Regions from separate parts of the Streptosporangium sp. NPDC049644 genome, predicted to be linked through region 2. Evidence: riboswitches for the same ligand, from Rfam matches in the RefSeq annotation. Region 2 holds a riboswitch; each other region holds the start of a gene.
The links. A riboswitch is a leader RNA that binds a small molecule or an ion and turns the genes downstream of it on or off. The one in region 2 is predicted to bind cobalamin.
Positions count from the first base shown of each region.

Region 1: it holds a riboswitch for cobalamin, as region 2 does, so the genes downstream of both, bluB (5,6-dimethylbenzimidazole synthase) here and AB0J58_RS05110 (CbtB-domain containing protein) in region 2, are expected to answer to the same signal.
Region 3: it holds a riboswitch for cobalamin, as region 2 does, so the genes downstream of both, AB0J58_RS26310 (ribonucleoside-diphosphate reductase subunit alpha) here and AB0J58_RS05110 (CbtB-domain containing protein) in region 2, are expected to answer to the same signal.

Region 1 is NZ_JBFAOJ010000045.1:26-2,630, reverse strand. It holds gene AB0J58_RS24145 (transposase) at 1-526, opposite strand, end outside; gene AB0J58_RS24140 (helix-turn-helix domain-containing protein) at 523-1,131, opposite strand; gene AB0J58_RS24135 (hypothetical protein) at 1,350-1,514, shown strand; cobalamin riboswitch at 1,597-1,796, shown strand; gene bluB (5,6-dimethylbenzimidazole synthase) at 1,826-2,470, shown strand.
Region 2 is NZ_JBFAOJ010000006.1:86,108-92,078, reverse strand. It holds gene AB0J58_RS05130 (cobyrinate a,c-diamide synthase) at 1-849, opposite strand, end outside; gene cobO (cob(I)yrinic acid a,c-diamide adenosyltransferase) at 843-1,445, opposite strand; gene AB0J58_RS05120 (putative cobaltochelatase) at 1,447-3,516, opposite strand; gene AB0J58_RS05115 (CbtA family protein) at 3,566-4,291, opposite strand; gene AB0J58_RS05110 (CbtB-domain containing protein) at 4,301-4,489, opposite strand; cobalamin riboswitch at 4,520-4,652, opposite strand; gene AB0J58_RS05105 (transposase) at 4,882-5,971, opposite strand, start outside.
Region 3 is NZ_JBFAOJ010000052.1:6,942-9,546, reverse strand. It holds gene AB0J58_RS26310 (ribonucleoside-diphosphate reductase subunit alpha) at 1-1,628, opposite strand, end outside; cobalamin riboswitch at 1,744-1,946, opposite strand; gene AB0J58_RS26305 (tripartite tricarboxylate transporter substrate-binding protein) at 1,951-2,605, opposite strand, start outside.

The DNA.
Region 1 (2,605 bases), on a different contig from region 2:
ATAGCAGGTAGACGAATTTGCGGCGTAGGGTTCGGGGCTGTGGCGGTGGTCGCCCCCAGACCCAGGGGTGGGCGCGGGCGTTGAGTTGCGCGGTGGCGAGGGTGACCGCGTGGGCGATCTCGGTGGCATCAGCGAAGGTCTGCCCGGCGAACGCGGCCCGGCGTAGCAGCCGCCACCAGCCCTCGGCCAGGTTCAGCCAGCAGGCCTTGATCGGGATGAACACCTGGCGGATCCGTGGATGGCGCAGTAGCCATTGGCGGACCTTCCAGCTGGAATGGCTGGAGAGGTCGTCGGTGATGACCACGATCGGGCCGCGCCGGTTGGCCTTGCCGATCTGGGTCAGCAGCTGGATCCAGCCGTCGCTGTTGCGCGAGGGCGCACAGAAGGTGAGTTCGGTGCCGTCGCGGATGCGCAGGCCGCCGTATACCCAGCTCTTGTCGGTGCCGCGGGAGTAGGTCAGCGGCGCTTTGATCCGGTGTCCGTCGGGCGACCAGGCGGGCGCGGGTGCGAAGGTGCGCGGGGTCACCGGTCCCAGCTCGTCGGCGCAGATGACCGTGGTGCCGGGTGGCGGCTGGGCGTAGAGGCCGATGACCTCGGCTCTTTTGGGGCGAAGTCCGGATCGGTCGAGGTGGTCCAGGAGCGGGGATGGCGCCAGCGGACCTTCTCCGCTCGCAGGATCCGGCGGACCTGGCTGCGCGCGATGACGATGCCTTGGGCGCGGGCGGCGGCGGTCAGACTGTCCAGCGTCCACTCGGCGGGGCCGGCCTCCTCGTCTGCGGCCAGGTCCCCGGCCTCGTCGCGGACCAGCCGTCCGGGCGGAGTCGAGCGCGCCAGCGCGATGAGCTGCCCGCGTTCGAGCTCGGTGATGCGTGGCTTGCGGCCTGCCCCGGGCCGATCGCCCAGCCCGGCCAGGCCTTCGGCGTTGAACCGCTCGATCCGCTCGCGCACGGTCTGCATGTGACAGCCCAGCTTGGCCGCGATGGCACTGGTGCGCAGCCCTTGCCAGCTGAACACGATGATCTGCGCTCTCCTGATCCAGTCGGCCGGGGCATGACGAGCCCCGGCCAGCTTGCGGATCTTCCGCTCCTCTTCAGCGTCCGTCGGCGGACGCGCATGCAGCAGTTTCGGCATGACAATCCCCCTGAGACCATCATTACCCCCAGGTCAGCAGGGATCTCCGCCCTCATTCAGGAACGCAGCACTAGGCCCTCGACAGCCGGTTGCCGAAAAGAACGCGAGCCCTCCCGACGACGAGGACCAGGAGCACGCCGAGGTGCCGGCGTCTCGCGGCGCCGAGCTGGTCGACGCGATTGCCGAAAGAATCCGAGCCACCCGGGTAGGCCCAGGACATGAGCAAAGACAAGCCCACACCGTGGGACGAGGGCGCCAAGGCGCGCATCATGTCCAACACCGCGAAGAACCCGAACAGCCCCAGCGCCAAAAGCGACCTGGGCCGCAAGGCCCAGTCCGGCGCGGACAAGAACGCTCACCGGCAAGGCGGCAAGCGTCGCTGAGAATTGCCGAATTGTTCTTGTAAGGGGTCAAGGACCCGGCCCGGCCACAATCGCAAGCGGTGAGGTGATCAACTACCATACTCTCGGCGAACTGTTGCGAGGTGCCTTGCGGTCGCGAGGAGAATCGGGAAGCCGGTGTGATTCCGGCACGGGCCCGCCGCGGTGACCGGGAAGCCGCCGTCCACGTGCGAAGCACAGCCACTGGCTCGTAAGGGCTGGGAAGGCGGGCGGTCAGGCGTTGATCCGGGAGTCCGAAGACCGGCCTCGCGCCCATCGCCCCGCCAGGGGCACGACGCAGCGGGAGCCTGCCCATGAACAGCCAGCTTTACGATGTCATTCATCGCCGCCGCGACGTGCGAGGCCAGTTCACCGGCGGACCCGTGCCGGACGAGGTGCTGCACCGCGTGCTGTCGGCGGCTCACGCCGCCCCCAGCGTCGGGCTGTCCCAGCCGTGGGACTTCGTCGTGGTGCGCGACGCCGAGATCCGCGGCGCCTTCCACGACCACGTCCAGCACGAGCGGGCGACCTTCGCCGCCACCCTCGATGGCGAGGCCGCCCGGCGGTTCGCCCAGATCAAGATCGACGGAGTGCGCGAGTCGACGCTGTCCGTCGTGGTCACCTATGACCAGGACAGGGGCGGTCCCGCGGTGCTCGGCCGCCACGCCATCGCCGACGCCGGCCTGTACTCGGTGTGCCTGGCCATCCAGAACCTGTGGCTGGCCGCGACCGCCGAACGGCTCGGCATCGGCTGGGTGTCGTTCTACCGTGAGCCTTTTGTGCGGGACCTGCTCGGTATCCCCGTTCGGATCCGTCCGGTCGCGTGGCTGTGTCTCGGTCCCGTCACCCACCTCGAAGAGGCCCCTGATCTGGAACGGCACGGATGGCGGCGACGGCGCCCGCTGGCCGCCGCCATCCATCACGACCAATGGGGGACGAGCGGCCTCGGCCACCGTTAACTCACCCAACCTGACGCCACCATCGCCTCGAGCGCCCGACTGCTGGGCGCAGCCGCGCCACCATCTACTGACCATGAAATCTCGGCGTGACGATGTGCACGGGGCCGCTTCCAGTTCGTTGTTCGCGTAGGTGTA
Region 2 (5,971 bases):
GAACGCCGCCCCGCCCGCCACGGCGACCACCGGCGGCACGCCGTACGGGGCCACGGGCCGGGCGGGGGGCCAAGGGGTCGTCGGATGACTTTCGGCCGAGGCGGAGGCGAGGGCGGAGGTCAAGGCGGAGGCCGGGGTCCAGGGGGGCGCGGGTAGCGGCGGCGCCGAGCGCGCCAGGGCCACCAGTCCCTCCAGGTCGCAGGAGCCGGCGACCAGGGCGCCCATCCGCTCCACCGCCGCCACCGCGTCCCCGCTGCGCTCGGCCGCCGGGATCAGCCCGAGATGGCGGGAGGGGGTCGCCACCCCGTCCACCCGCGGGATCACGCCCAGTACCGAGATGCCGCTCTCGTCCAGCGCGGCGCGGCAGATCTCCTCGTGCCGCGACGAGCCGACCCGGTTGAGGATCACCCCGGCCAGCCGGACCCGGGTGTCGAAGGAGGCGAAGCCCTGCACGAGCGCGGCCACCGACCTGCCCTGCCGCGCGGCGTCCACCACCAGGACCACCGGCGCGCCGATCAGCCGGGCGACGTGCGCGGTGGAGGCGAAGTCCCCGCTCCCGGCACCGTCGTACAGGCCCATGACCCCCTCGACCACGGCGATGTCCGCGTCCCGCGCACCGTGCAGGAAGAGCGGCGCGACCCGGTCCTCACCGGTCAGCCAGGGGTCGAGGTTGCGGCCGGGGCGCCCGGTGGCGAGTGCGTGGTAGCCGGGGTCGATGTAGTCGGGTCCCACCTTGTGCGGGGAGACGCGCAGGCCCCGCGCGCGCAGCGCCGCCATCAGGCCGGTCGCGACGGTGGTCTTCCCGCTGCCCGAGGACGGCGCGGCGATCACCAGTCGCGGCACTACCATTCGATGCCCCTCTGGCCCTTCTGCCCGGCGTCCATCGGGTGCCTGACCTTCCCCATCTCGGTCACCAGGTCGGCGACCTCGACCAGCCTCGGGTCGGCGTCCCTGCCGGTGATCACGACGTGCTGGTTGCCCGGCCGCGCGGTCAGGGTGGCGACCACGTCGTCCACGTCCAGCCAGCCCCATTTCAGGGGGTAGGTGAACTCGTCGAGCACGTAGAAGCGGTAGGTCTCCGCGGCCAGGTCGCGCCTGATCTGCGCCCAGCCCTCACGGGCGTCGGCGGCGTGGTCCTCCTCGCTGCCCGGCCGCTGGATCCACGACCAGCCCTCGCCCATCTTGTGCCAGGTCACGCTGCCGCCCTCGGCGGACTCGCCGAGCACCAGCAGCGCCCGTTCCTCGCCGATGCGCCACTTGGCCGACTTGACGAACTGGAACACCCCGACCGGCCAGCCCTGGTTCCAGGCGCGCAGCGCCATCCCGAAGGCGGCGGTGGACTTCCCCTTACCCGGCCCGGTGTGCACGATCAGCAGCGGCCGATTGCGGCGCTGGCGCGTGGTGAGCCCGTCCTCGGGCACCGTGTCCGGCTTGCCCCGCGGCATCTCAGCCCGCCTTCCGGTAGTCGGTCCTGTGGTCACGGACGAGCCCGCCGAGCCCGCCGCCCTCCGCCGGCGCGTCGAGCCGTACGACGGGCGCGCCCAGTCTGGCCGCCAGGTCGAGGGCCAGACCGAGCCGCACCGGACCGCTCTCGCAGTCGACCACGACCGCCGCCGTACCGGCGAGCAGCGCGGCGGAGGGCGCCACGTCGGGCCCCGAGGTGGCCCGGCCGTCGGTGACCACCACGAGCAGCGGCCTTCTGGCCGGGTCGCGCAGCCGTTCCACCCTGAGCACCTCGGCGGCCCGGCGCAACCCGGCGGCCAGCGGGGTGCGACCGCCGGTCGGCAGCTCCCGCAGTCGCGCCGCGCCTACCTCGACCGAGGAGGTCGGGGGCAGCACCAACTCCGCCGTGGACCCCCTGAAGGTGATCAGCCCGACCTTGTCCCGCCGCTGGTAGGCGTCGAGCAACAGGCTGAGCACGGCCGCCTTGACCTCGCGCATCCGCTGCCGGGCCGCCATGGAACCGCTCGCGTCAACCACGAAGAGCACGAGGTTGCCCTCCTTGCCCTCGCGGACGGCCTCGCGCAGATCGGTGTCACGTACCAGCAGTCCGGGGCCACTGCGGCCGCGCTCGCGCTGGTACGGCGCGGCGGCGCGGAGCGTCGCCGACAGGTGCGGCCGCTGGAGCCTCCCGGCCGGAACCCGCGATCCGGTGGTCCGCCCGTTGGAGGTCCGGGCCCGCGACCGTCGGCCCGAGGCGCCGTCGCCCAGCCCGGGGACCTGGAAGGGGCGCACCCGGTACGGTTCGGCGGCGGCGACCACCCGCTCGGCGGCGGGATGGCCCGGCTGGTCACCGCTCTCGTCCGAGGCTGCGCCGTCGTCGCGCGAAGCCGCCTGGCCGCCTTCACCGGAAACGTCCCGCGCCGGGTTTTCCACCGATCCGCTCTCCGGCGCGTCCCCGGAACCCATGGGGCCGTCCGAGCCATCGGGACCATCCGAGCCGCCGGGACCGCCGGGGTCGTCGTCCGGCCCATCCGGTTCGTCCGGACTGTCCGGGTCGTCGCCGCCGTGTTCCGCCAGCAGGTCGTCGAGCCGTGACTCGTCGAGGCCCGGCGCGTCGAACGGGTCCCGGCGGCGGCGGTGCGGCAGCGAGAGACGGGCCGCCGCGCGCACGTCCTCGGCCGTGACCTCGGCGCCGCCGCGCCAGGCCGCGTGCGCGATGGCCGCGTTGGCCGTGACCAGATCGGCCCGGAGCCCGTCCACCTCGAAGGCGGCGCACACCGCCGCGATCTGGCGCAGCCGGACGTCCGGCAGCACGACCTTGGTGACCCGCTCCCTGGCCTCGGCGATCCGCCGCGCCAGGGCCGCCTCCTGTTCCGCCCACCCGGCGGCGAAGGAAGCGGGATCGGCGTCGAAGGCCAGCCGGCGCCGTACCACCTCGGCCCGCTCGTCCGGATTCCTGGACGCACGCACCTCGACGGTCAGCCCGAAACGGTCCAGGAGCTGTGGCCGCAGCTCGCCCTCCTCCGGGTTCATCGTGCCGACCAGCAGGAACCGCGCCGCGTGCCGTACCGAGACCGATTCGCGCTCGACGAAGCAGGTGCCGAGCGCGGCGGCGTCGAGCAGCAGGTCCACCAGGTGGTCGTGCAGCAGGTTGACCTCGTCGACGTAGAGGACACCTCGATGCGCGGCGGCGAGCAGGCCCGGCTCGAACGCCCTGACCCCCTCGGTGAGCGCGCGCTCGATGTCGAGCGCGCCGACCAGCCGGTCCTCCGACGCGCCGACGGGCAACTCCACAAGTACGGCCGGACGTTCCTGCCCTTGCTCGCCCGCGCCGTGCGGGCCGTCGGGGCAGGCCGGATCCGGCTCGGCCGGGTCGCAGGAGAAGCGGCAGCCGGCGATCACCTTGACCGCGGGGAGCTGTGCGGCGAGCGCGCGGACGATCGTGGACTTGGCGGTCCCCTTCTCCCCCCGGACCAGCACACCGCCCACCCGTGGCGAGACCGCGTTGAGGATCAGCGCGAGCTTGAGGTCGTCGAGGCCGACGACGGCGCTGAACGGATAGGCACCGATCACGAGGTTTCTTTCTGCGAGATCCTGTTGACGTGTCCGGCCCGCCGAACGTTCAGTTCGGGGCCGCCGCGAGCGCGTCACGGCGAACGACGCGCTGCACGGCGATGCCGTACAGGACGCCGATGGCCGACCAGAGCACGAGTTGGGTGCCGAGGGAGGACACGCGGAAGTCCCACAGCAGCTGGGCGGGGAAGCCGTCGGGCACCTCGTTGACCGCCGGCAGCACGAGCAGGGTGACGATCACGGGGACCAGGAAACCGGCCGCGCCGGCGAGCCAGGGCCTGGCCGGCACCTTGCGGGCGCAGGCCACGCCCACCGCCACGGACAGCAGGCCGATGGCGACCAGGACCAGGTACAGCGTGGTCCGGCTGCCGATGGTGTCCGGGTCACCGACGGCGGGCGGGTTGGCCGGGTACTTGACGAACGGCACCAGCACGATCGCGACGAACGCCGTGGCGGCCATCATCGCGGCCAGCACCGTGTCGGAGCGGGGGCCGATCCGGCCGCGCAACCCGGCGAAGACCAGCGAGAAGATACCCCCCACGGACATGCCGTACAGGGCCAGGGCGAGGAAGAGCCCGGCCTGCTGGCCGGACCGGCTGACCAGGGCCTCCTCCCCGTGGGAGTGCCCGACCTCGGTCTGGGCGTGGGCGGCGGCCTCTTCGAGCGCGATGGCCCGGTCGATGTTCGGCTCGCCCAGCAGGTAGGCGAACGCCGCGGCGATCAGGCCGGCGACCAGCCCGACGAGCAGGCCGCGGAGCAGCAGGGTACGTATCACGGCGCGCGTCTAGTGGCAGGGAACGCCGAGCAGGTGGCGCCCGTCGTGCATGAGTTCGTGCAGATAGTCGCCCGCCTGCGACACCACCCCCTGGTCGAAGGTGACCAGGTAGGCCACCAGCAGGAGCAGCGGAACCGCCACGAGCCAGCGGGCCAGGTGGGAGAGGGGAACGGGCTGAGCAACGGACAGCTCACGCATGAGTAGCCTCCTTGGGGATGACGCGTCCCGACATGTGAGGACGCGGCGGCCAAGTAACCTGGCTCCCGGAACTCACGTTCCGGATACAGTGGCGCGACCGCACCGGCTTCTCACCGGACTTCCCTCGGACCACCGCGAAATCGTCCGCAATGTAACCTTTTTTAGAGCGGGCCGTCAATGTGGGGTGACCTGTCACGGCACCGCGGACGCCGTTCCAGTCGGGTGTCCCCCATCTCTCCAGCGGAACGCACCGCGCGGGCTGCGTCACCGGCAGCCCTCGAATGACTCACGTGGTGGCACCGGTATCACCAGGCGCCCTTGATCAGGTCTGTCAGCTTCTCGGCCGTAAACAACCGAGCATGCAGCTCCTCGCCGTCGATGGGTTCGACGGTTCAGGCCGCGTCGTCGGCAGCGTGACTCACTGCCCAGCCCGCCACCCCGCGCGAGGCGATGTTGCGGGCCGCGTTGACGTCGGCGTGCTCAGCGAAGCCGCACGACGTGCAGGAGAAGGTCGCCTGGCCGGGCCGGTTCCTCTTGTCCACGTGCCCGCAGGATGAGCAGGCCTGCGAGGTGTAGGCCGGATCGACGTGGACAACGGCGACGCCCTGGCGGGCGGCCTTGTAGGCGATGAAGGAGCCGAGCTGGTGGAAGCTCCACGAGTGCAGCGTGACCCGCTGGGGCTTGCGGAGCCGTACCCGGTCACGGATGCCCTGAAGGTCTTCCAGCGCGATGCCTTGCCCGGTGCGTGCAGCCTCGGTCACGATCTGCTTGGCGATGATGTGGTTGGTGTTCGCGGCGAACCGGGCCTCGGCCCGGCGACGCCGCTTCAACAGCCGTTTGGCGGACTTGGTCTGCTTGGCCTGCAGACGGCGGCGCAGCTCGCGGTGGCGGTGGCGGACCGCGTTCAGGCCCTTGCCGCTGTGGCGAACCCCGCCACTGGTGGTCGCGATGTTGACGATCCCCAGATCCACCCCCAGGAATCCATCCGGGGCGGCGACCGACCGGTCGGGAATGTCGCAGGTGGCAATCAAGAACCACATACCGTCGCGGTACAGCAGGTCCGATTCGCCCTTGCGGTGGGCGGCCAACGTCTGGAGTTGCTCGGCCGAGGCGGTGAACGCCACGTTCTTCATCCGCCCGCGCGTGGTCCAGATGCTCACTGTGCGCGCCTCCATCTGCCAGGACAGGCAGCGGTCGTCGAACGGCTGGGCCGCACCGGGGCGAAAGACGATCGGCGTGGCCAGGGCCCGCTCGCGCCGGACGGAGCCGGGCCTGCCCAGGTTGCCGTTGCGGACATTGGCGTGCAGCGTGGCGTAGGCGTCGGTGACCTTCTTGACGACATGCTGCGCGGCCTGAGCCGCCAGCCGGTAGTCGTCCTTGATCTGCCCGTAAGCATGCTTGCGCAGGTCGTAGTTGCGAAACACCCGCCGCTGGTGGGCGAGCGCTGAGACCCAGGTGGCCGCGGCGTTGACCGCGCACAAG
Region 3 (2,605 bases), on a different contig from region 2:
TCCGTCCACGCGGCCGACGTCGCGGCCCCGTAGTGGTCGGGGTGGAGCACCCCGGCGGCGGCCCTGGTCTCCTGGTAGGAGGGGTGGCGGCCACGCTCCGCGGCCAGGTCCGAGGAGGTCCGGTAGGCGGCCAGCGCGATCTCCTCGGAGATCCGGGTGGACAGCCGCAGTGCCCGCGGCGAGTCGAACGGCAGCCGCAGCGTGAACAGCACGTCGGCCAGACCCATCACGCCGAGCCCGATCGGGCGCCACCTCTGGTTGGCGGCCCGGGCCTCGGGGGTCGGGTAGAAGCCCAGGTCGATGGTGCGGTCGAGGAACCGCACGGCGGTGCGGACCGTCGCACGCAGCCGCGCCCAGTCGATCCCCTCCTCGGTGCCCGGAGACAGGTGGGCGGCCAGGTTGATCGAGCCGAGGTTGCAGACCGCGGTCTCGGCGTCGCTGGTGACCTCAAGGATCTCGGTGCAGAGGTTCGACAGATGGATGACGTTCTCCGGCCTGGCCGTCTGGTTGGAGGTCCGGTTGGCCGCGTCCTTGAAGGTCATCCAGCCGTTGCCGGTCTGCGCGAGCGTGCGCATCATCCGGCCGTACAGGGTGCGGGCGGGGAGCTGCGCGGTGAACCGGCCCTCGGCCTCGGCGGCCCGGTAGGCGTCGTCGAACGCGGCGCCGTACAGGTCGGTGAGGTGCGGGACCTCCTTGGGGTCGAACAGTGACCACACGCCGTCGGCCTCGACCCGGCGCATGAACTCGTCGGGGATCCAGTTGGCCAGGTTCAGGTTGTGCGTGCGGCGGGCCTCCTCGCCGGTGTTGTCGCGCAGTTCGAGGAACTCCTCGACGTCGGCGTGCCAGGGCTCCAGGTAGACGCAGGCCGCGCCCTTGCGGCGGCCGCCCTGGTTGACCGCGGCGACGCTCGCGTCCAGGGTGCGCAGCCAGGGCACGATGCCGTTGGAATGGCCGTTGGTACCGCGGATCAGCGAGCCCCGCGAGCGGATCCGGCTCCAGGCGATCCCGATGCCCCCGGCGTACTTCGACAGCCGCGCGACCTGCCCGTAGCGCTCGTAGATGGCCTCCAGCTCGTCGCGGGGCGAGTCGAGCAGGAAGCACGAGGAGAGCTGGGGTCTGCGCGAGCCGGAGTTGAACAGCGTGGGCGAGCTGGGCAGGTAGGACAGGGTGGCCATGAGCGCGTACAGCTCGGCGGCCTCCTCGACGGTCTCGGACAGGCCGCAGGCCACCCGGAGGAAGAAGTGCTGCGGGCGCTCCAGCACCTTGCGGGTGCGCGGGTGACGCAGCAGGTAGCGGTCGTAGACGGTACGCAGACCGAAGTACTCGAATCTGGCGTCGGCGTCCGGCTCGATGAGCGCGTCCAGGACCCCGGCATGGGCGGCCACGAACTCCGCGAGCCCGTCGGCGATCAACCCCGCCTCGTGCGTCGCGGCGACCGACTCGGAGAAGTCGCGGACGCCGTGCTCGGCGGCCTCGTCGGCGATCAGCTCGGCCAGCAGCGCGGCGGCGACCCTGGAGTTCTCGGGGTCGGTGATCACTCGGGCGGCGGCCTCGTCGATGGCCTGCCTGCGATCGACCGGCGCGTTCCCCGCGCTCTCCGCCGCCGTCTCCGCCAATACCTGTGTCACGTGGTGTCCCTCGCTCGCTCGAACTTCCCCCTGTGGCTCCGCCGGAGGGGCACGCGTCCGCGAGCGATCCCGGGCACGCCGGACCGCCTCGTTCCGCGGGCCCTCCCACGAGGCCCTGGACAATCACGTCACCGGCAGGTCTTCGGACTCACGGGCGCCCTGCGCGTGCCTACCGGCCGTCGCTTCCCGGGCATGGCTCACCCAGTGCTCACATGACGGCTTTCGTTCCCGTTCACCGCTGCGGGGCAGTCCCGGAATCTCACCGGGTTCCCTCTTGCCTCGCCCCTCCCGGGGCGAACCAGCAACGAGCAGGATCCTACATCTAGGGGCGTCTGACGCAACTACCCCAACAAGTTGTGTCGGAAGACTTCAGCAGTCCGAGCTCGTGGAGCACCCCGCGGGTGCGGGCCGTCTCGGTGAAGAGCCACTGACGGAAGTCGTCACCGCTGAGGTAGACCCGGCTCCATCCATTGGCCGCGCACAGGGCGCGCCAGCGCGGCGCGGCGTCGATCCTGTCACACAGGGCGATCGCGGCGTCCCGGTCCGCCTGGCCCATGCCCTTGGGTCCCAGCAGGCCGCACCAGTCGCTGTACTCCAGCCGGACCTCGACCTCCAGGAGCGTCGGCGCGTCGATCCCGTCGAGCCGGCTGCCCGAGGAGACCACCAGGGGACGCAGGCGGCCCGCGGCGATCTCGGGTCGCAGGGCGCGGGCCGACCCCAGCAGGGCCGCGACCCGTCCGACCTGGAGCGCCTCGGCCGCGTCCTCGGCACCGTGGAACCCCGCGTACTCCAGCAACCGGGTGTCCACCCCGAGGCACTTGCCGATCATGCCGTAGAGCACGTGGTCGGAACCGCCCTCCGGCCGGCCGCCGACCGTCAGCGCCGCCGGGGTGCGGCGCAGCTCCGCGGCGAAGTCCTCGAAGGTGCGCAGACGGGAGTCCGAGGGGACGACCAGGACCGTCCAGTCGCCGACCAGG